4 regions of the Streptomyces sp. NPDC020780 genome follow, and region 4 is predicted to be linked to each of the others. Evidence: riboswitches for the same ligand, from Rfam matches in the RefSeq annotation. Region 4 holds a riboswitch; each other region holds the start of a gene.

Region 1 (4,627 bases), 170 kb from region 4:
ACGCGACGCGCGGCCGCCCCTTCGGTTACTACGTGCACGGCGGCAACGACGTCACCGGAGCGCTGCGGGGCGTCGAGTCGATCACGACGGGCCTGGGATGGCGCCGCTCCGCCGACGCGGTGACCGTGACCGGTGAGCCGGGCAGGGCGGACATCGAGGCCTGCTGGGAGCTCGGCGCAACCGTAGCCGCCGGGCTGATGGCCTGACGGAGCCGGGCCGCCGGCGAGGGTGGCGGGGGACGGGCCGCTCCCGGCCGCCGACGCCCGCCGGCATTCCCGGACGCCCGCGCCCCGCCGCGACGCCGCCGGGGCGTTGACCCTCCCCCGCGACGACACCGCCGGTGCTTTTACGGCCGGGCCCGTGTGCCGGGTCCTCCGCACCCGCCGCGGGGCCTCTTGTCGTGCGGAGCCGTGCATCGGAGCCGTACGCCCCGCTTCCTGATCCAGCACGTTGCGCCGGGCATCGCCGGGCACGGGAGACGGTGGCCCGTCCGCGGGGCCCCGGCCCTCCGAAGTGTGATGCGTGGACCCCGTGCGTCGCTGGGTTCTGTGGGAGGAGCGGACCCTTCCACGGGACGACAGGTGGGAGTCGCGAAGTGCTGGGACGGAGCGTCAGCGGCTGGATTCCGGTGGCCCGGCGGGGCCGGCACGGTGGGGGACGGAACCGGCCCGCGTTACCCGCGTCCATCGAGGCGCTGGGGCCCCTGCTGCCGACGACATACGGAATCGACGAGCAGGTCGACTGGGCGGTCGCCGAAGCCCGCTGGGGTGCCCCCTTCCCGGCCGACTACAAGGCCTTCATGCGCGCGTACGGGGAGGGCTCGGTGGACGGCGCGATCGCCGTCCACCGACCGCTGCCCACGGACGCTCCCGAGGGCGGACGGACTCCCGATGCGATGGCCGAGGGGACCGGAGCCGTACGGGAGGCCTGGAGGGTGGAGGCCGACGAGGTGTGGGCCGATCCCGCCGGCCCCGACCTGGTGCTGGATCCCGGTGCCCTGCTCGCCTGGGGGACGACGACCGAGGCGGACATCCTGTGCTGGCTGACGATGGACGAGGACCCCGACCGCTGGCCCGTGGTGGTCTGTGGGCGTCACACCGTACCCACGTTCGCCCTGTACCGGTTCGGGATGGCCGAGTTCCTGCGCAGGCTTCTGACGGGCGCGTTCGAGATGTCGCCGATCACCGTGGACGGGGTGATGGGGCGGGGGCGCCACGCATTCGTGAGCAGGGCCGTGCAGCGGGCCCGCCGCAGGGCGGGCCTCGATCCGTGGACCGGCGAGCCGCCGGCCGGCTGACGAGCGGCCCGTGGCCCTGGCGCTCCGACAGGCATGCGGCCGCCGGGCCGGGCCGACTGCCGCACGCAGGAGTGGCCGGGAACCGGGGCGTGCCGTCGGCGGCCGCTGCCGTCGGGTGCCCGCTCAGTGCCGCCTCCAGGTGAGTTTGCCGCCGCCCACCCACCGCACGACGGCCGGGTCCTCGAGGTCGTGGACCGTGATGCCGGCATCGGCGGCGAGGAGCAGGAGGTCCGTCATCGACGTCGCCGCGCCGACGACCTCTCCGTCGATCTCCACGACGCGGAAGGGCGGATGCCCGGGCTGAACGGGCAGGACGGTGATCCGCGGGTTCGCCAGGTCGGGGTTCACGCTGTCGGTCATACGAGGACGGGTTCCACGCGATGGTCATTGATATGCGCATCAGTGACCCAAGTGCGTCATATGCCCGTTTTGATGTCTTTTCTAGAATTAATACCGTAATTTTCGACGAGTCGTCAGGTGGATCGGCACCCCTTGCGGCGTACCGCAAATCACCCTTATCGGACGCCGTGACCAGGGTCACGCTCTTCGCCCGGGACGCCGTGACGCGTCTTCCGCTTCCCTTGCGCGCCAAGAAAGTTGAGTGCGCCGTGTGGGGTCGGTTACACGTATTTCCGTGAATTGATCTTTCCGCTGAATTGTGATCACGAATGCGGGGCTTGTTCCTTTCGGCATTTCTCGCCTACGGTCACCCTCACTCCGGATGGAACGCCGAATCCTGCCGCCGTCCGGGAACCCGACCACATCTCGTACGGCAGGAGCGGGGGACCCAGGTAAGCGCCGATCCGGTATCCGGAACGGCTCGGGGTGAAGTCGCATTCACGTGCGGCCGGGCATCTCCAGCCCGAACCCGACAGCTCACTTCGTAGGCGGCGGAGAGGAATTCAGCATGCCCGCAAAGTTCAAGAACCGTCGTTCCGGGACCAGTTCGCTGACCCGCGGCATCATCGCCGTGAGCACGGGCGGAGCCGCCCTCGCGCTCCCCGTGATCGGTGCGACCGGAGCGTTCGCCGCGCCGGCGCAGCCGGTGGCGGTGGAAAAGTCGGTCACCTCGACCGCCCTGTCCGGCAAGGGAATTGCCGCGCAGAAGTCCGAGCCCGTCACGTATTCCGTGATCTTGGGTGATTCCCTTTCCAAGATCGCACGCGATCATTCCGTGAGCGGTGGCTGGCAGGAGCTCTACAACGGCAACCGAAAGGCTGTCGGCAGTAACCCGGACCTGATTCACCCCGGCCTGAAGCTGACCATCGGGACCCATGCCGACAGCAAGGCGCCGAAGGCCGCGGACAAGGCCGGCAAGAAGGCGGAGCCGTCCGCTTCCCCGGACCGTGCCGCGCGAGGCGCCGACCGCGCCGACCGTTCCGAACGGACCACGGAGCTGGCCGCCCAGGGTGCGCCCGCCGCCGTCGAGGCCGTCGCCGCCGCGCCGGTCACGTACACGAACGACCTCGACGGCTGGATCAAGGAGTCGCTGGCTGTCATGGCCGAGCACGGCATCCCCGGCACGTACGAGGGCATCCACCGCAACATCATGCGCGAGTCCTCGGGTAACCCCCTGGCCATCAACAACTGGGACATCAACGCGATCAACGGCGTCCCGTCCAAGGGGCTGCTGCAGGTCATCGACCCGACCTTCCAGGCCTACCACGTGCCCGGCACGTCGATGGACAGCTACGACCCGGTCGCCAACATCACGGCCGCGTGCAACTACGCCGCCGACCGGTACGGCTCGATCGACAACGTGTTCGGTGCCTACTGAGGTCTGACCGCGTGACAGCGGACCATGCCTGACGGGTGGTGCGGGTTCTGACGGACCCGCACCACCCGTCTTTCCGTGTGCGGGGACCCGTGCGCGCGGTCGGCCGCCGGTGCGGGAGGGGCCCGCACCGGCGGCGCAGGGGTACGGGGCGCGGGGCCGCGCCCCCTGGCGACTGGTCTCGTACAGGTTCGTCGTCCATACTGCCCGCCGTGGAGCAGCGCATAGATTCCAACACCAAGCCAGAGTTCGCCGCGGGCACGGACCCGGCGTACATCCCCGGCCTGACGGCCCCTGCCCCCGCGCGGACGGAGGGGAAAACGGACGAGGCGGCAGAGGCCGCTGACGCGCGCGCCGGGGCGGAGAGCGGGGAGGATCCCGCGGCTGCCGCCGGACGGGCGCCTGTTCCGGACGACGCCGACGCGGCGGTACAGGAAGAGGCCGGGGGCGGCTCCGACGCCGGGAAGGAGGACGGGCCCGTCTTCGAGGTCAGCGACCGGCGCGGATCGATCCGGGTCGACCGCGAGGGCGTCCGGTTCCGGCTGGACGACCAGGAGGCGGACTTCGACTGGTCCGAGATCGGCGCGGTGGAGGTCAAGACCGCCCGCTTCGGCCGCCGGTTCACTGTCACGGTCCATCTGTCGAGCCGCCGCTGGTTCAACGCGGAGGTCGAGGCGGCGGCCCGGAGCAGCCTCAAGGAGTGGACGGCGGGCCTCGACGCGGCGCTGGACGCCTACTTCGACGAGGCCGCCTGAACCGGTCCTCCGCAGGGCGCGCCGGGCGGACGGACCCCGCCCGGCGCACCCCGCGTGCGCCGGCTCAGGCCCCGGCGGCCTCGTCGAGGACCACCGACCGGGTCAGGTGACGGGGCAGGTCCGGGTCGAGACCCCGGGCCACCGCCCGGGCGACCGCGAGCCGCTGCACCCTGACCAGCTCCGCCAGCGGGTCCAGGCCGCTCGCCACCCAGCGGGCGCCGGTCGCCAGTACCTGCTCGGCGAGGCCTTCCGGCGCGGAACCGAACATCCAGGTCGCCGTCCCGGCCGTGGCGATGCTGATGGGCCCGTGGCGGTACTCCATCGCCGGATACGACTCCGTCCAGGACAGTGACGCCTCCTTCATCTTCAGCGCCGCCTCGTTGGCGAGCCCGACCGTCCAGCCGCGGCCCAGGAAGCTGAACTGCGCGCACTCCGTGAGCCCGTCGGGCAGTGGCTCGGCCAGTGCGGTCTCCGCGTCCCGCACCACGTCGTCGGTGTGCAGCCCGAGGTGGGCGCGGAAGAGGGTGAGCGCCGTGGTGGCGAACCTGGTCTGCACGACGGACCGTTCGTCGGCGAAGTCGAGCACCACCACCTCGTCGGCTGCCGCCATGACGGGGGTCTGCGGATCGGCCGTCACCGCGAGGGTCGCCGTGGTGCCGCGCAACCGGGTCAGCAGGTCGAGCACCTCCGTCGTCGTGCCCGAGCGCGTCAGGGCGACGACCCGGTCGTACCGCCGGCCGAAGGGGAACTCCGAGGCGGCGAAGGCATCGGACTCGCCCTGCCCGGAGTCCTCGCGGAGCG
Region 2 (4,627 bases), on a different contig from region 4:
ATGACGGCGCCGGTGACCACGGTGTCGGGCGCGCCCTCGGCGCGGGTGGTGCGCGCCTGGCCCATCGACTCCCGGATCACCTTCCCGCCGCCGAACACGGCTTCGTCACCGGCCAGTCCGGGCCCCCCGGAGCGGTCCTCCTCGATCTCGACGACGAGATCGGTGTCGGCGAGCCGGATGCGGTCGCCGGTGGTGGGGCCGAACAGGTCGGCGTATACGGCACGGCTGAGTTCAGGCATCGAGAGGACCTCCGGTGTCGCCGCGCAGCCCGGGAACGACGCGCAGACCTGCGAGCGGGACGAGCTCGACGTCGACCGGGATGCCGGGCTCGAAGCGCACGGCGGTCCCCGCCGCGATATGGAGACGCAGCCCGCGGGCAGCGGGACGGTCGAACTCCAGACCCGGGTTGGTCTCGGCGAAGTGGTAGTGCGAGCCGACCTGGACGGGGCGGTCCGCGACGTTGAGGACGGTGAGGCGGGTGACGGGGCGCCCCTCGTTGAGCGGCACGGTGCCGTCCGCGTAGAGGATCTCTCCGGGAATCATCGGTGTGCTCCCGTCAGACGATCGGTTCATGGACGGTGACGAGCTTGGTGCCGTCCGGGAAGGTGGCCTCCACCTGGACGTCGTGGATCATCTCCGGGATGCCGTCCATGACGTCCTCCCGGGTGAGCACCTTCCTTCCCGAGGCCATCAGTTCGGCGACGGTCCGGCCGTCACGCGCACCCTCCAGGAGGTGTGAGGTGATCAGGGCGACCGCCTCGGGATGGTTCAGCCGCAGCCCGCGCGCCCTGCGCTTTCCGGCGACATCGGCCGCCACGTGGATGAGCAGGCGTTCCTGTTCGTGCGGAGTCAGTTGCACGCTTCCACCTCTTCGTCTTCCGCCCGGTACCGGCTCCGGGCGCAGCGGGACCCTATCCACCTTCAACACTTTGTTGAAGGTGGAAGAGGGCCTCGCGGCCAGGTATTGCACGTTAGGGCGGAAGTTTTTCCGGCGCGTTAACTGATCTTTTGCCGACCCATGTACATCAGGGGCGCCGAGCGCGGCCCGGGCGCGGCAGGCCCGGCCCGCCGCGCCCCACCTCCCGCGCCCGGCGAATCCGGCTCGGCGAGGACCCCCCGGGCGACGCCCCACCGGGGACGCTCCCGTACCGGCCCGCGCCGAAGGTGAATGCGATGGCTGCGTCTCTGGGTGTGGTCGGCCGGATCGGCCGGACCGATCCGGCGCGCTGCGGCGATACCTGCGGAGCGCCCCGGTCGCCGCGGGCGCCGGCCCCGCGCCGTTCCCCTGCGGGACGCGCCGGCGATCACGCACGAGAGGAGCGAGACGCAGATCCACGCGGAGACACCGGTCCGCCCCTGCGCAGGCTGGTCGGGGACCGGCGCGCCAGGTGGGTCACCATGCCGCCGACCGCTACGAGTTGAGCTCCCGGTCGCCCGACTGCCGCATCCTCTCCGCTTCTCGGCGCACGCGCCGCGACACGCCCGGCGGGCCGAGGAATCTTCCTCCCTCGTTCGGCTCAGACAGCCCCCCTCAGGAGGGACAGTTCAACTTGCGCATCGCGTGGGGACGCTGAGCGGAACACCCTGTTCCGCCGCTGGTACGCGGCTGGTGCGGCAGGACCTCCGGGGAGCGGCGTCAGCCCCGCCCACCCGAACGGGCCAGCCGTGACGACTCTCACATAACGCCTTTTCAGTTCGGAAAACAGACACCGCGTGAGTAAAGATCCGTGGGACGACAAGCCCCCGCCACCGCGGCGGGGCGGTCCGGGCGGACGCCGAGTCCTGCCGCCGTCCGGACGCCTGGTCGACAGGAGTGGATCGGCAGGAGTGGAGGACCCGAGCACAACGGGCCGCCCGGACACCCGTTCCGGACAGCCCTCGGGGTGAAGCCGCCGAGCGCGGCCGGGCAACTTCGCCAGCCCGAACCCGACAGGTCATCCTTCACAGGCGGCTGACGAAGGGTTGCGCATGACTGCGCAGGTTCATGTCCCGTCTCTGTTCGCCCGGGTCGGTACGGCCTCGGTTCTCACACTCGCGGTCGGCACCACGATGCTGGCGCCCGGCATCGTCGACGACGCCGAAGCCGCGACCAACTCGACGAAGGCGCTGAAGGTCGCCGCCTCGAAGAAGGGGGCGCCCTACCGGTGGGGCGCCACGGGCCCCCACCGGTTCGACTGCTCGGGCCTCACGCTCTACGCCTTCAAGAAGGCGGGCAAGAAACTCCCCCGCACGGCCCAGCAGCAGTACAACACCACGCGCCACATCACCAGGTCGCAGCGGCAACGCGGCGACCTGGTCTTCTTCCATGCGGGCCGCAGCGTGTACCACGTGGGCATCTACGCCGGCGGAGGCAGGATCTGGCACTCCCCGAAGACCGGGGCGGTGGTCAGACTGGAGAAGATCTGGTCGAAGAGCGTCTGGTACGGAAGGGTCCGCTGACGTCCGTACACCTGTACGCACGTCCTCTGTTCGCCCGTGTGCTGATACGCGCCTCCGGGGTGCACGCGTACACCGCACCCGTGTACGCGTGCACACTCCAACGGCCGTCGCGGACCGTCGCGCACCCGGCCGCGCCGTGGCCGGGTCAGTGCAGCAGGGGCGCGGCGACCAGTACGAGCCCCAGCGCGGTGAGCGCCGCACCGACGCTGGTCAGCGCGGGGCTCGGCGTGGCGGTGGTGCCGGAGATGGTCGCGGCGATGTCTTCGGCACCTCTGGCCGTACGGCGACTGGAACACGCGGAGTTCCGCCGGACGATCTCCGTGGCGCACCGGGGAGAGCGGAACACCGCCGCGGCGGCCACGCTGAGGGCTCTGCTGCGCAGCGGTTTCGGACGGGCCGCCGCTCACTGAGGCCCTGCCGGGTCCGCCCCGCCCGCCCGGACGCCGCGGTCTGGTTTCCGGTCAGGTAAAGGTCAGGGCAGGGCAGGGCCTGCGCGGGTACGGCCCAGGGAGGGGTGATCGAGACCGTCTTGCCGCCGTCCCGGATCGGGCTGACGCCGATCCGCGCCCTCCCGGCCGCTCACAGGCACGACAACGGCCCTCTACGCTTCGGAGCGCTCCGCCCGAGGGGGCCGCTGCTCCACGCACCGTGGGCGGAGGCCGTGGAGCGCGGGGCCGACGGCTCCAGGGGCATGAGGGCCGGCTGCGCCACGTGACCCAGGTCGCTCAACTCCCGTACCCGGGTGCGTCATTACCGCCCTACGCGGTCGGCAGCCGCCTCCAGCCCCTCATCGGGCCTCAGCCGTTCGGCATCTCCTCTTCTCCGCCTTCACCGGTGACCGGAGAGGGCGCCGTGCCCACCACCGTCGCCACGGCGCTCTCGATCTGCTCGGGTGTCAGGTCCGCCCGCGCCGTCAGCCGCAGGCGGGAGACTCCGTCCGGGACCGACGGAGGGCGGAAACACCCCACCGCGAGGCCGGCCGCCCGGCAGTCGGCCGCCCAGCGCACCGCCGCGTGGGCGGACGGTGCGCGGACGGACACGACGGCGGCGTCGGGGCGGACGGCGGTCAGCCCGGCCGCGGTCAGCCGTCCGTGCAGTTCGGCGGCGACGGCGCGCGCCCTGCCCGCGCGCTCAGGCTCGCGGCGAAGGAGCGCCAGGCCGCCCAGCGCCGCGCCGACGGCCGCGGGGGCGAGGCCGGTGTCGAAGATGAACGTACGGGCGGTGTTGACCAGGTGGTCGATGACCCGGGCCGGTCCCAGGACGGCTCCGCCCTGACTGCCGAGGGACTTGGAGAGGGTGAGCGTGACGACGATGCCCTCACCCCCGGCGAGACCGGCGGCTGCGAGCGCTCCCCGGCCGCCTTCGCCCAGCACGCCCAGGCCGTGCGCGTCGTCCACGAGCAGGGCCGCACCCTCTTCCCGGCACACCTCGGCGAGCCTGCCCAGCGGGGCGGCGTCGCCGTCCACCGAGAACACCGAGTCGGTCACGGCCAGTGCCCGCCCGCGATGCGCCCGGAGTGCCTTGCCCACCGCCTCCGGATCCGCGTGGGGCACGACTTCGGTGTCGGCGCGGGAGAGCCGGCAGCCATCGACGATCGAGGCGTGGTTCCGCGCGTCCGACACGATCAGCGAGCCGTGCCGCCCGAGCGCCGTGAGGGCGGCGAGATTGGCCGCGTACCCGGAGGACAGCACCAGGGCGGCCTCGAAACCGCAGAACTCCGCCAGCGCGCGTTCGAGTTCGGCGTGCAGGGCGGTGGACCCCGTGACGAGCCGCGAGCCGGTGGCGCCCCCACCCCACGTCCGGGCCGCCTCCGCGGCTCCCTCGGTGACCGAGGGATGGCGGGACAGTCCGAGGTAGTCGTTGCTCGCAAGATCCAGCAGAGCGGGTACGGCGGGCCGGGGACGCAGGGTCCGGAGGAGTCCGGCGTCCGCGCGGCGGCGCGCCTCGTCGTCGATCCAGGCGAACGGGGCGTAGGACATGGGGCGGTCCCTTTTGTAGGCAGCTCACAGACCCTAGCGGGGTGCGCAGCGGGTCAGGGTGTGGCAATACACACACCCTCCGCCACCTCTCCTGTCCGGTTCCTCCTTGGCCGATGCCGGTGCCGTGCGTCAGGATCAGGGCCATGGACCTCCTGAACACGCTGGTGGACAAGGGACTGCGGCGCGAACTGCCGACCCGTGACGAAGCG
Region 3 (4,627 bases), on a different contig from region 4:
CAGCGGGGACCAGCTGCGCGCCGACCGGGCGGCTCTGGAGCGCTTCACGGCGTGGGCCGCCGCACAGACCGGTGACCGGCTGTCGGTGCTGTTCACTCCGTGGGGCGAGGGGCTGGTGCGGTCCTGGTACCGGAGGGCGATCGTCGCACTGTCACGGCTTCCGCACGTGAACAGGGTCGCCATTCAGACCAATCTCGGCGGCCGCACCGACTGGCTGACCGACGCCGACCGGGAGAAGGTCGCCCTCTGGTGCACGTACCACCCGGGTCAGACCCCGTACGAGCGGTTCCTCGGCTCCTGCGGCAAGCTGTCGGCACTCGGGGTCCGTCACAGCGTCGGAGTCGTCGGCCTGGAGGGGCATCTCGAGGAGGCCCGGCGGCTGCGTGCCGACCTTCCCCCCGAGGTGTACCTGTGGGTCAACGCCGCCGAGGGCCACACCTACACGGACGAGGAGGCCGGCCGCTGGACGGCCCTCGACCCCCTCTTCCCGTACAGCAGGTATCCGCACGCCTCGGCCGGACTGCCCTGCCGGACGGGCGAGTCGGTCATCTCCGTGGACGGGGACGGCACGGTGCGCCGCTGTCACTTCGTCCCCGCCGAGCTGGGGAACCTCTACGACGGCAGCTACCGCCGTGCCCTGGGCCCGCGCGGCTGCCCGCTCGACGTGTGCGACTGCCACATCGGCTATGTGCACCTGGAGACACTGCCGTTGTACGACGTCTTCGCGGGCGGCGTGCTGGAGCGGATACCCGCCCGCCCGCTGCGGATCCCCCTCCCGGGCGGTCTCGCGCCGCCGGTCGCGGAGCGGCCTCTGCTGCCCGTGATCACCCGGTAGCGGAGTTCGCTCGGCAGGGCCGCAGCCGCGATCCGGTACGCCGCCCCCGGCGGGAGGCGGCGTACCTCACGGGCCGGCTGCCGCACCTCGCGGTGGCGCCGCGTCAGGTACCCGGCGGGCCACCGCTCGCCCGACCGGCCCCTCGCCCCCGCCGCCGGCGTGGTCCCGGTCACGCACCGCTATCACAGGGGGAGCAGATCGGGACGCTTGGCCTCGACGTGGTCCCCCGACGACTCGCCGCGCAGCCGCCGCCCGATCCACGGGACGAGGTACTCGCGCGCCCAGTGGATGTCGTCGCGGCGCACCTCGAGCGTGCCGCGCTGCAACTGCGGCGGCCACCCCTGGTCGGGATCGGCCGGCACCTCGATCCCGAGGACCTGGGCGGCCCGAAGCGCGACCCTGGTGTGTCCCTCGGCGGAGAGGTGCAGCCGGTCGGCGTCCCAGGCACGCCTGTCCTGGACGGACCGCAGCGACCACAGGTCCAGGACCGGGCAGTCGTAGCGGTCGGCGATGGACCGGACATGGGCGGTGTACGTGGCGATCTTGCCGCGCAGGTGCCGGAGTACCGGGATACCGCGGGTGTCGAAGCCGGTGGTGACCATGACGGTGCCGACCGCCTGTGTCAGGTCGGCGACCGCGCGCTCGAAGCGTTCGGCCACGTCGTCCGGGTCGGAGCCCGGCCGGATGATGTCGTTGCCTCCCGCGCAGAAGCTGACCAGGTCGGGGGCCAGTTCCTTGGCGCGGGGCACCTGTTCCTCGACGATCTGGTCGAGGAGGCGTCCGCGTACGGCGAGATTGGCGTAGCGGAAATGCCCGTGCGGGTCGTCCACCGGGCCGGCCTCCGGAACCGGGAGCTGGTCGGCGAGGAGCACCGCGAACCGGTCCGCCCAGCCGACGAGCCTCCCGTCTGGGCCGGGGTCTCCGACGCCTTCGGTGAAGCTGTCGCCGATCGCTGCGTACGACCCGATGACGCCTCGTTGTCTGTTTCTCGAATCGTCTGCCACAAGCGCATATCCTGCACCGTAGAATGTGACCTACGCGACCGTAATGAGGGGTTGACGGGTGGTGAGAAAGACCACCTGGTCAGGTTTCGGTAAAGCAGGAATAAGGAAGAGGGCGGTGCGCCGCCGCGCACCGCCCTCTTACTCGGTCCCTCTGCTGAACTGCCGCACCTACGCGGTCGCGTCAGATGGAGACGCCGTGCGAGCGCAGGTAGGCGATGGGGTCGACGTCCGAGCCGTAGCTCGGACCGGTGCGGACCTCGAAGTGCAGGTGCGGGCCGGTGGAGTTGCCGGTGCTGCCGGAGAGGCCGATCTGCTGGCCGCCGGTGACGGTCTGGCCGGCGGAGACGTCCAGCGAGGACAGGTGGCCGTACTGGGAGTACATGCCGTCGCTGTGCTGGATGACGACCTCGTTCCCGTACGAGCCGCTCCACCCGGCCGAGACGACGGTGCCGGGGCCGATGGACCGGACGCTGGTACCGGAGGCCGCCTGGAAGTCGGATCCCGTGTGGTAGCCGCTGGCCCAGCTGGAGCCGGAGGCGTGGTACTGGGTGGTGACGTTGGCGTCGGCCACCGGGGTGGTGTAGCCGGAGCTGTTGCTCGCGGCGGCGGTGGTTTCGGCGGCGTCCGTCACCGCGGCCGCCTTCTCCACGGGGGCGGCAGCCTTCGGCGCCGGCTCCGCCTTGGTGGGTGCCGCCTTGGTGGGTGCGGCCTTCGCGGCGGGAGCGGACGCCTCGGCGCCGAGGGTCAGCTTCATGCCCGGGAAGATCAGGCTCGGGTTGTCGCCGACGACCTCGCGGTTGTCCTTGTACAGCTTCTGCCAGCCACCCTTGATCTTCTGGGCGGACGCGATCTTCGCCAGGTAGTCGCCCGGGACGACGGAGTAGGTCGCGGTGACGCTCTCCTTCTTCGCGGCCGGAGCGGCCGGCGCGGACTGCGCCGCGGCCGCGGCTGCGGGCTTGGTGGCCGGGGCGGCCTGCTCCGCGGCGTGGGCGCCGGTGGCGCCGATCAGCGGAAGGGCGAGTACGGCGCCGCCGGCCCCCGCGGCTATGACGCCTCGGGAGATCGGCCCGGTCTTCGTACGGCGGTGCTTACCCTGTGCGGGCATGGTGCTTTCCTCTCCGGCGCCTGCGAGGTGAGCTGTCGGGTTCGGACTGGAGATGCCCGGCCGCGTCGGACGCGACTTGACCCCGAGCCGTCCGGATCTCCCGGTCGGCGGCTTACCTGGTTCCCCCGCTCCTGCCACACGTGGGTCGGTGCGGATTCCGGGCGGCGGCAGGATTAGGCGTTCCGTCCGGATTGACGGTGACCGTAAGCGAGTGGGGACGGGGTGAACAAGCCACCGGCTCCCGACCGGAATGCGCGCCTCAATTCCGGTACGGAATTCCCGTCACACTCCGTGGATTACGGATCTTGGCTTTCCGCGCGGCGCGGGGAATACCCGTCGGCCTTTCCGCCACACACCGTCACGGATATGATCCCGCTCACCCGGGACCTTCCATCTCCCGCATAAGACCGGCATGTTCGCCTAAATGCACCAATACGGACACAGCCTTCGCACCCCCGGCACACCCGGGTGAGGGCACGCGCATCGGCCGAGGGCACGGCCATGGCCCGGCGCCCCCGTGTCGTATCGTCGCGAGCGTGCCCTTCGCCGGCGAGCGGCGCCGGCACCAGACACTCCAGGAGTCCTTGTGACGCAGCTGCCAGAGGTTCCGCCGGCCGATGCCGAGCTCACCGGTGTCCGCAACTTCCGCGATGTGGGCGGGCTCCCGACCGTCGACGGCCGGAGGGTGCGCCAGGGGCGCCTCTACCGCAGCGGCCACCTGGCGCACGCCACGGAGTCGGACGCCGCGTTCCTGGCCGGCCTGGGCCTGCACACCGTCTTCGACTTCCGTAACGCCGCCGACCACAAGCTCGACGGCCATGACGTGGAGCTGCCGGGCGTCCGGAACGTCAGCATTCCGCTCTCCGACCCGGCGGACGGCGCCGAGTTCTGGCGGCTGGTACGGGACGGCGACATCCGGCAGCTGCGTTCGATCCTCGCCGACGGCAAGGGGACCGCGCGCATGATCGCCTCGTACCGGGCCATCATCACGGACCGCACCGCGGAACACAGCCGCGTGCTGCACGCACTGGCCGAGGACAGTGTTCCGGCGCTCATGCACTGCGCGGCGGGCAAGGACCGGGCCGGCCTGTCGGTCGCGGTCTCGCTCCTCGCCGTCGGCGTCGAGCGGGAAGCCATCGAGGCGGACTACCTCAAGTCCGACGACACGCACCGCCGATACCGGATCCGGCGGAGCGACACGTCGTCGGCGGGGATGTCGCAGGAGGTCCTGGAGCTCTTGAATCCGCTCTTCGGAGCGCGCTCCGAGTACCTCGCCGCCGCCTTTGCCGCGATCGAGGAGAACTGGGGCAGCACGGACCGCTACCTCCGGGACGGCTTGAAGCTCTCCCCGGAGACCCGCGAGAGGCTGCGCGAGCGCCTCGTCGAGGACGCGTGACCGCAGCTCCGGCGACGCGCCGTTCACCATCATCACCCTTGGCACCGGGGCGACACCCCGACACGGCGGGCGGCAGCCCCGGGCACCTGGCAGTCGGCGGACGGCACCGGCCTGAACGCGCCGGACGCCACCCGCACCCTGGCGCCCAGGCGGTCACCCGGCGCGTCGCCGAGCCGTCACACCCCCCGGTGACAGCCGGCCCGTCAGCCCTTGCCCGCCACGGTGAACAGCAGGAAGAGGAACGCGGCGACGACGTGTCCGGCCACCAGGTAGGCGAAAAGACGGAT
Region 4 (4,627 bases):
GGCGGTTCCCTCAACGGCACCACCAGCTTCGAGCGCACCAACTACTTCGAGACGATGCCCACGCACCAGCTGGAGCTGGCTCTGTGGCTCGAGGCGGACCGGATGGGCTCCCTGCTCGCCGCGCTCGACGAGGAGTCCATGGAGAACCAGCGGGACGTCGTGAAGAACGAGCGCCGCCAGCGGTACGACAACGTCCCGTACGGCACGGCGTTCGAGAGGCTCACGGCGCTCGCCTACCCGGAGGGCCACCCGTACCACCACACGCCGATCGGTTCGATGGCCGACCTGGACGCGGCGACCCTCGAGGACGCCCAGGCGTTCTTCCGCACGTACTACGCGCCCAACAACGCGGTGCTCTCGGTGGTCGGGGACATCGACCCGGAGCAGACCCTGGCCTGGGTCGAGAAGTACTTCGGCTCCATCCCGTCCCACGACGGCAAGCAGCCGCCGCGCGACGGCACGCTCCCCGGCATCATCGGCGAGCAGCTGCGCGAAGTGGTCCACGAGGAGGTTCCCGCCCGTGCGCTGATGGCCGCCTACCGGCTGCCGCACGACGGGACACGGGAGTGCGACGCCGCCGACCTGGCCCTCACCGTGCTCGGTGGCGGGGAGTCCTCCCGCCTGCACAACCGCCTGGTGCGACGCGACCGTACGGCGGTCGCCGCCGGATTCGGGCTGCTCAGGCTCGCCGGAGCGCCCTCCCTGGGATGGCTGGACGTCAAGACGTCCGGTGGCGTCGAGGTGCCGCAGATCGAGACGGCCGTCGACGAGGAGCTGGCCCGGTTCGCCGAGGAGGGCCCCACCCCCGAGGAAATGGAGCGGGCCCAGGCGCAGTTGGAGCGCGAGTGGCTCGACCGGCTCGGCACGGTCGCTGGCCGTGCCGACGAACTCTGCCGGTACGCCGTACTCTTCGGCGACCCGCAGCTCGCCCTGACCGCGGTGCGGCGCGTCCTCGACGTGAGCGCCGAGGAGGTACGGGACGCCGCCCGGGCCCATCTGCGGCCCGACAACCGCGCGGTCCTGGTCTACGAGCCGGTCGAACCGGCCGACGAGGCCGGGGGAACGGCGGAGGAAGCTCCGGCGGACACCGCCGGCGCGCACGAGGGGGCCGACAAGTGACCGACGCCGCCGTGACTGGAGTGACGATGGAGTACCACCCGCAGCCGACCGCCGGCGAGGCCAGGCCGTGGGCCTTCCCCGCGCCCGAGCGCGGCGCCCTGCCCAACGGGCTGACCGTGCTGCGCTGCCACCGCCCCGGCCAGCAGGTCGTCGCCGTGGAGATCTTCCTGGACGCGCCGCTGGACGCCGAGCCCGACGGCCTGGACGGGGTCGCCACGATCATGGCGCGGGCCCTGTCCGAGGGCACGGACAAGCACTCCGCGGAGGAGTTCGCCGCCGAGCTGGAGCGCTGCGGTGCCACGCTCGACGCGCACGCCGACCACCCCGGCATCCGGGTCTCCCTGGAAGTCCCGGTCTCCCGGCTGGCCAAGGCGCTCGGCCTGGTCGCCGAGGCGCTGCGCGCCCCGGCCCTCTCCGGGAGCGAGATCGAGCGCCTGGTGGGCAACCGGCTCGACGAGATCCCCCACGAGCAGGCCAACCCGGCCCGGCGCGCCGCCAAGCAGCTCTCCAAGGAGCTCTTCCCGGCCACGGCGCGCATGTCGCGCCCGCGCCAGGGCACCGAGGAGACGGTGCGCCGGATCGACGCCGAGGCCGTACGCGCCTTCTACGACGCCCATGTCCGCCCGTCCACGGCGACGGCGGTGGTCGTCGGTGACCTCACCGGCGTGGACCTGGACGCGCTCCTGGCCGACACGCTCGGCGACTGGTCGGGCAACACCGCCCAAGCCCGGCCCGTGCCGCCGATCACCGCGGACGACACCGGCCGCGTCGTCATCGTGGACCGGCCCGGTGCCGTTCAGACGCAGCTGCTGATCGGCCGGATCGGCGCGGACCGGCACGACAGCGTGTGGCCGGCCCAGGTCCTCGGCACGTACTGCCTGGGCGGCACCCTCACCTCGCGGCTGGACCGCGTGCTGCGTGAGGAGAAGGGCTACACGTACGGGGTCCGGGCCTTCGGTCAGGTCCTGCGCTCGGCGGCGCCCGGCTCCTCCACGGGGGCGACCGGCGCGGCGATGCTCGCCATCAGTGGTTCCGTGGACACGGAGTCCACCGGTCCCGCGCTGGCGGACCTGTGGACGGTCCTGCGGACCCTGGCGGCCGAAGGGCTCACCGACGCCGAGCGGGAGACCGCGGTGCAGAACCTCGTGGGGGTGGCCCCGCTGAAGTACGAGACGGCGGCCTCCGTCGCGGGCACCCTGGCCGACCAGGTGGAGCAGCACCTTCCGGACGACTACCAGGCCCGGCTGTACGCGCGCCTGGCAGAGACCGGCACCGTCGAGGCGACCGCCGCGGTGGTCAGCGCCTTCCCGGTGGACCGGCTGGTCACCGTCCTCGTCGGGGACGCCGCGCAGATCGCGGAGCCCGTCAGGGCACTGGGTATCGGCGAGGTGTCGGTCGTCAGCGGCTGACCCAGCGGCAGCGGACGGGCCCCGGCGAGTGAAGCCGCGCCGGGGCCCGTCTCTTTGTCCGGCTTGAGTGATGATCATCCGGTATGCCCTGTGGGATGTGTGACAAAAGCCCGTCTTCGTTTGGTGAACGACAGGCGCCCGTCCTAGCGTCGGCTCGGCTGTCCGCCGGACATCAGCCGCGACCGCGGCACCGGGCAGCCATCGCCGAGTCCCCGTCAGGCGCGAGCCTGGGGAGCCGGGGACCCACGCAGTCCCTGGGGTGAATCGGGCCCCTGCGTCCCGTGCGGGACGCAGGGGCCCGTAGGAGACCTTCCTGCTCCGAACCCGTCAGCTAACCCGGTAGGCGAGAAGGAAGGAAAGGATCAACTCCTCCATGGCGTTCACCCGTGCCACCGGGAAGCACCGTGCCCCGAGCCGCCTGTCGCGCCACGGCGCCCGGGCCGTCGGCATCGCGGCCCTGGCCACCGTCGGCGCCACGGCGTCCCCCGCCCTCGCCGCCGACTCCGACGCCCCCGCAGTCAGCACCACCGGACTGACCCAGGCCGTCGCCATCGACACCACCCTCGCCGCTCAGATCGAGGCCCAGGCCGAGGCCCAGCAGCACCAGGCCGACCTGGCGGCGCAGGCCGAGGCGGAGGCCCGTGCGAAGGCCGAGGCGAAGCGCAAGGCGGAGGCCCGTGCCGCCGAGGTGCGCGAGGAGAAGGCACGCGCCGCCCGCGCCGCGGAGCGCGCCCGGCTCAACGCCTTCCACCTCCCGGTCGCCGGTTCGTACGTGACCACCGGCTACAAGTCGGGCGGCTCCCTCTGGTCCTCCGGCAGCCACTCCGGTGTGGACTTCCGCGCCGCCTCCGGCACCTCCGTGGTCGCGGTCGGCGCCGGCACGGTCGTCGAGGCGGGCTGGGGCGGTGCGTACGGCAACAACATCGTGCTCCGGATGGCGGACGGCACGTACACCCAGTACGGCCACCTCTCCTCGATCGGCGTCTCCGTCGGCCAGAGCGTCGCCTCGGGTGAGCGGATAGGCCTCTCGGGCTCGACGGGCAACTCCACGGGGCCGCACCTGCACTTCGAGGCGCGGACGAGCCCGGAGTACGGCTCGGACATGGACCCTGTCGCATACCTCCGCGCCCACGGCGTCCAGGTCTGACAGGTCCGGCGCCCGGGACGGCCCCCGGTCGGCGCGGCGCCACTCCACCGAAGGCCCCAAGCCCGCCGGGGCCTTCGGCGTGCCCCGGCGACCCCACGGACCCCACGGACCCCACAGACCCTTCCGGATCCGCATCTGGCCGAAGCCGTCCGTGGCCAGAAGATATCCATGAATTCGACCCCGCCGTCGGGAATTACGGCGGATTGCAATAGAGTCACAGAACAGGCGTCGATCGGCCGCGTTCCGCGGGGATCAAGGCGGAGGTTCGGACATGCGTATTCCCGCGCATTCGGTATGCACGGCTGTCCGTGACGACATCGTCTCCGGTGTCTTCGCGCGCGGCAGCCGCCTGACCGAAGAGGTACTCGCGCGTCGTTACGGCGTCTCCCGCGTCCCGGTGCGCGAGGCGCTGCGCACCCTGGAGTCCGAGGGGTTCGTCGTCACCCGCCGGCACGCCGGCGCCTGCGTGGCCGAGCCCACGGAAGAGGAGGCAGCCGACCTGCTGGAGATCCGGATGCTCCTGGAGCCGCTGGGCGCCGCGCGAGCCGCGCAGCGCCGCAGCGAGGCACACCTCAAGGTGCTCCGCGGGCTGGTCAGGCTGGGGCAGGAGCGGGTGCGGCGCGGGGAGGGGGAGGATCTGCGCTCGCTGGGCGGCTGGTTCCACGAGACGCTGGCCCAGGCGTCCGGCAGCCCCGCGCTGATCGCGCTGCTCACCCAGCTCCGCCACAAGATCGCCTGGATGTACACCGTCGAGCAGCCGGTCCGGCCCGCCGACTCGTGGGCCGAGCACGGAGCCATCGTGGACGCCGTGGCCCGCGGAGATGCGGAACGCGCCAGGGCCCTCGCCGCCCAGCACGCCGAACGCGCCACCGCCGCGCACCGGCTGCGCCGCGTGGGCCGGACGGGGCGCGCGGCGACGGGCGGAACGCGGGTGAGCACTTCGCAACACGCC

What was found. A riboswitch is a leader RNA that binds a small molecule or an ion and turns the genes downstream of it on or off. The one in region 4 is predicted to bind cyclic di-AMP.
Positions count from the first base shown of each region.
Region 1: it holds a riboswitch for cyclic di-AMP, as region 4 does, so the genes downstream of both, ACH4VO_RS11665 (transglycosylase SLT domain-containing protein) here and ACH4VO_RS12385 (M23 family metallopeptidase) in region 4, are expected to answer to the same signal.
Region 2: it holds a riboswitch for cyclic di-AMP, as region 4 does, so the genes downstream of both, ACH4VO_RS08660 (C40 family peptidase) here and ACH4VO_RS12385 (M23 family metallopeptidase) in region 4, are expected to answer to the same signal.
Region 3: it holds a riboswitch for cyclic di-AMP, as region 4 does, so the genes downstream of both, ACH4VO_RS25250 (LysM peptidoglycan-binding domain-containing M23 family metallopeptidase) here and ACH4VO_RS12385 (M23 family metallopeptidase) in region 4, are expected to answer to the same signal.

Region 1 covers NZ_JBIRTB010000005.1:209,076-213,702, reverse strand. Annotated here, with positions in the region: gene ACH4VO_RS11680 (NAD(P)H-dependent oxidoreductase) at 1-206, shown strand, start outside; gene ACH4VO_RS11675 (SMI1/KNR4 family protein) at 596-1,297, shown strand; gene ACH4VO_RS11670 (hypothetical protein) at 1,421-1,657, opposite strand; cyclic di-AMP (ydaO/yuaA leader) riboswitch at 2,015-2,200, shown strand; gene ACH4VO_RS11665 (transglycosylase SLT domain-containing protein) at 2,205-3,074, shown strand; gene ACH4VO_RS11660 (hypothetical protein) at 3,284-3,826, shown strand; gene ACH4VO_RS11655 (sugar isomerase) at 3,891-4,627, opposite strand, start outside.
Region 2 covers NZ_JBIRTB010000003.1:592,796-597,422, forward strand. Annotated here, with positions in the region: gene ACH4VO_RS08645 (urease subunit alpha) at 1-239, opposite strand, end outside; gene ACH4VO_RS08650 (urease subunit beta) at 232-543, opposite strand; gene ACH4VO_RS08655 (urease subunit gamma) at 557-859, opposite strand; cyclic di-AMP (ydaO/yuaA leader) riboswitch at 1,764-1,965, shown strand; gene ACH4VO_RS08660 (C40 family peptidase) at 1,969-2,439, shown strand; gene ACH4VO_RS08665 (LysR substrate-binding domain-containing protein) at 2,628-2,849, shown strand; gene ACH4VO_RS08670 (8-amino-7-oxononanoate synthase) at 3,237-4,418, opposite strand; gene bioB (biotin synthase BioB) at 4,562-4,627, shown strand, end outside.
Region 3 covers NZ_JBIRTB010000014.1:90,959-95,585, forward strand. Annotated here, with positions in the region: gene ACH4VO_RS25240 (STM4011 family radical SAM protein) at 1-835, shown strand, start outside; gene ACH4VO_RS25245 (SGNH/GDSL hydrolase family protein) at 1,018-1,839, opposite strand; gene ACH4VO_RS25250 (LysM peptidoglycan-binding domain-containing M23 family metallopeptidase) at 2,021-2,944, opposite strand; cyclic di-AMP (ydaO/yuaA leader) riboswitch at 2,947-3,105, opposite strand; gene ACH4VO_RS25255 (tyrosine-protein phosphatase) at 3,531-4,340, shown strand; gene ACH4VO_RS25260 (DUF6126 family protein) at 4,544-4,627, opposite strand, start outside.
Region 4 covers NZ_JBIRTB010000005.1:383,541-388,167, reverse strand. Annotated here, with positions in the region: gene ACH4VO_RS12395 (pitrilysin family protein) at 1-1,119, shown strand, start outside; gene ACH4VO_RS12390 (pitrilysin family protein) at 1,146-2,528, shown strand; cyclic di-AMP (ydaO/yuaA leader) riboswitch at 2,721-2,888, shown strand; gene ACH4VO_RS12385 (M23 family metallopeptidase) at 2,902-3,675, shown strand; gene ACH4VO_RS12380 (GntR family transcriptional regulator) at 3,947-4,627, shown strand, end outside.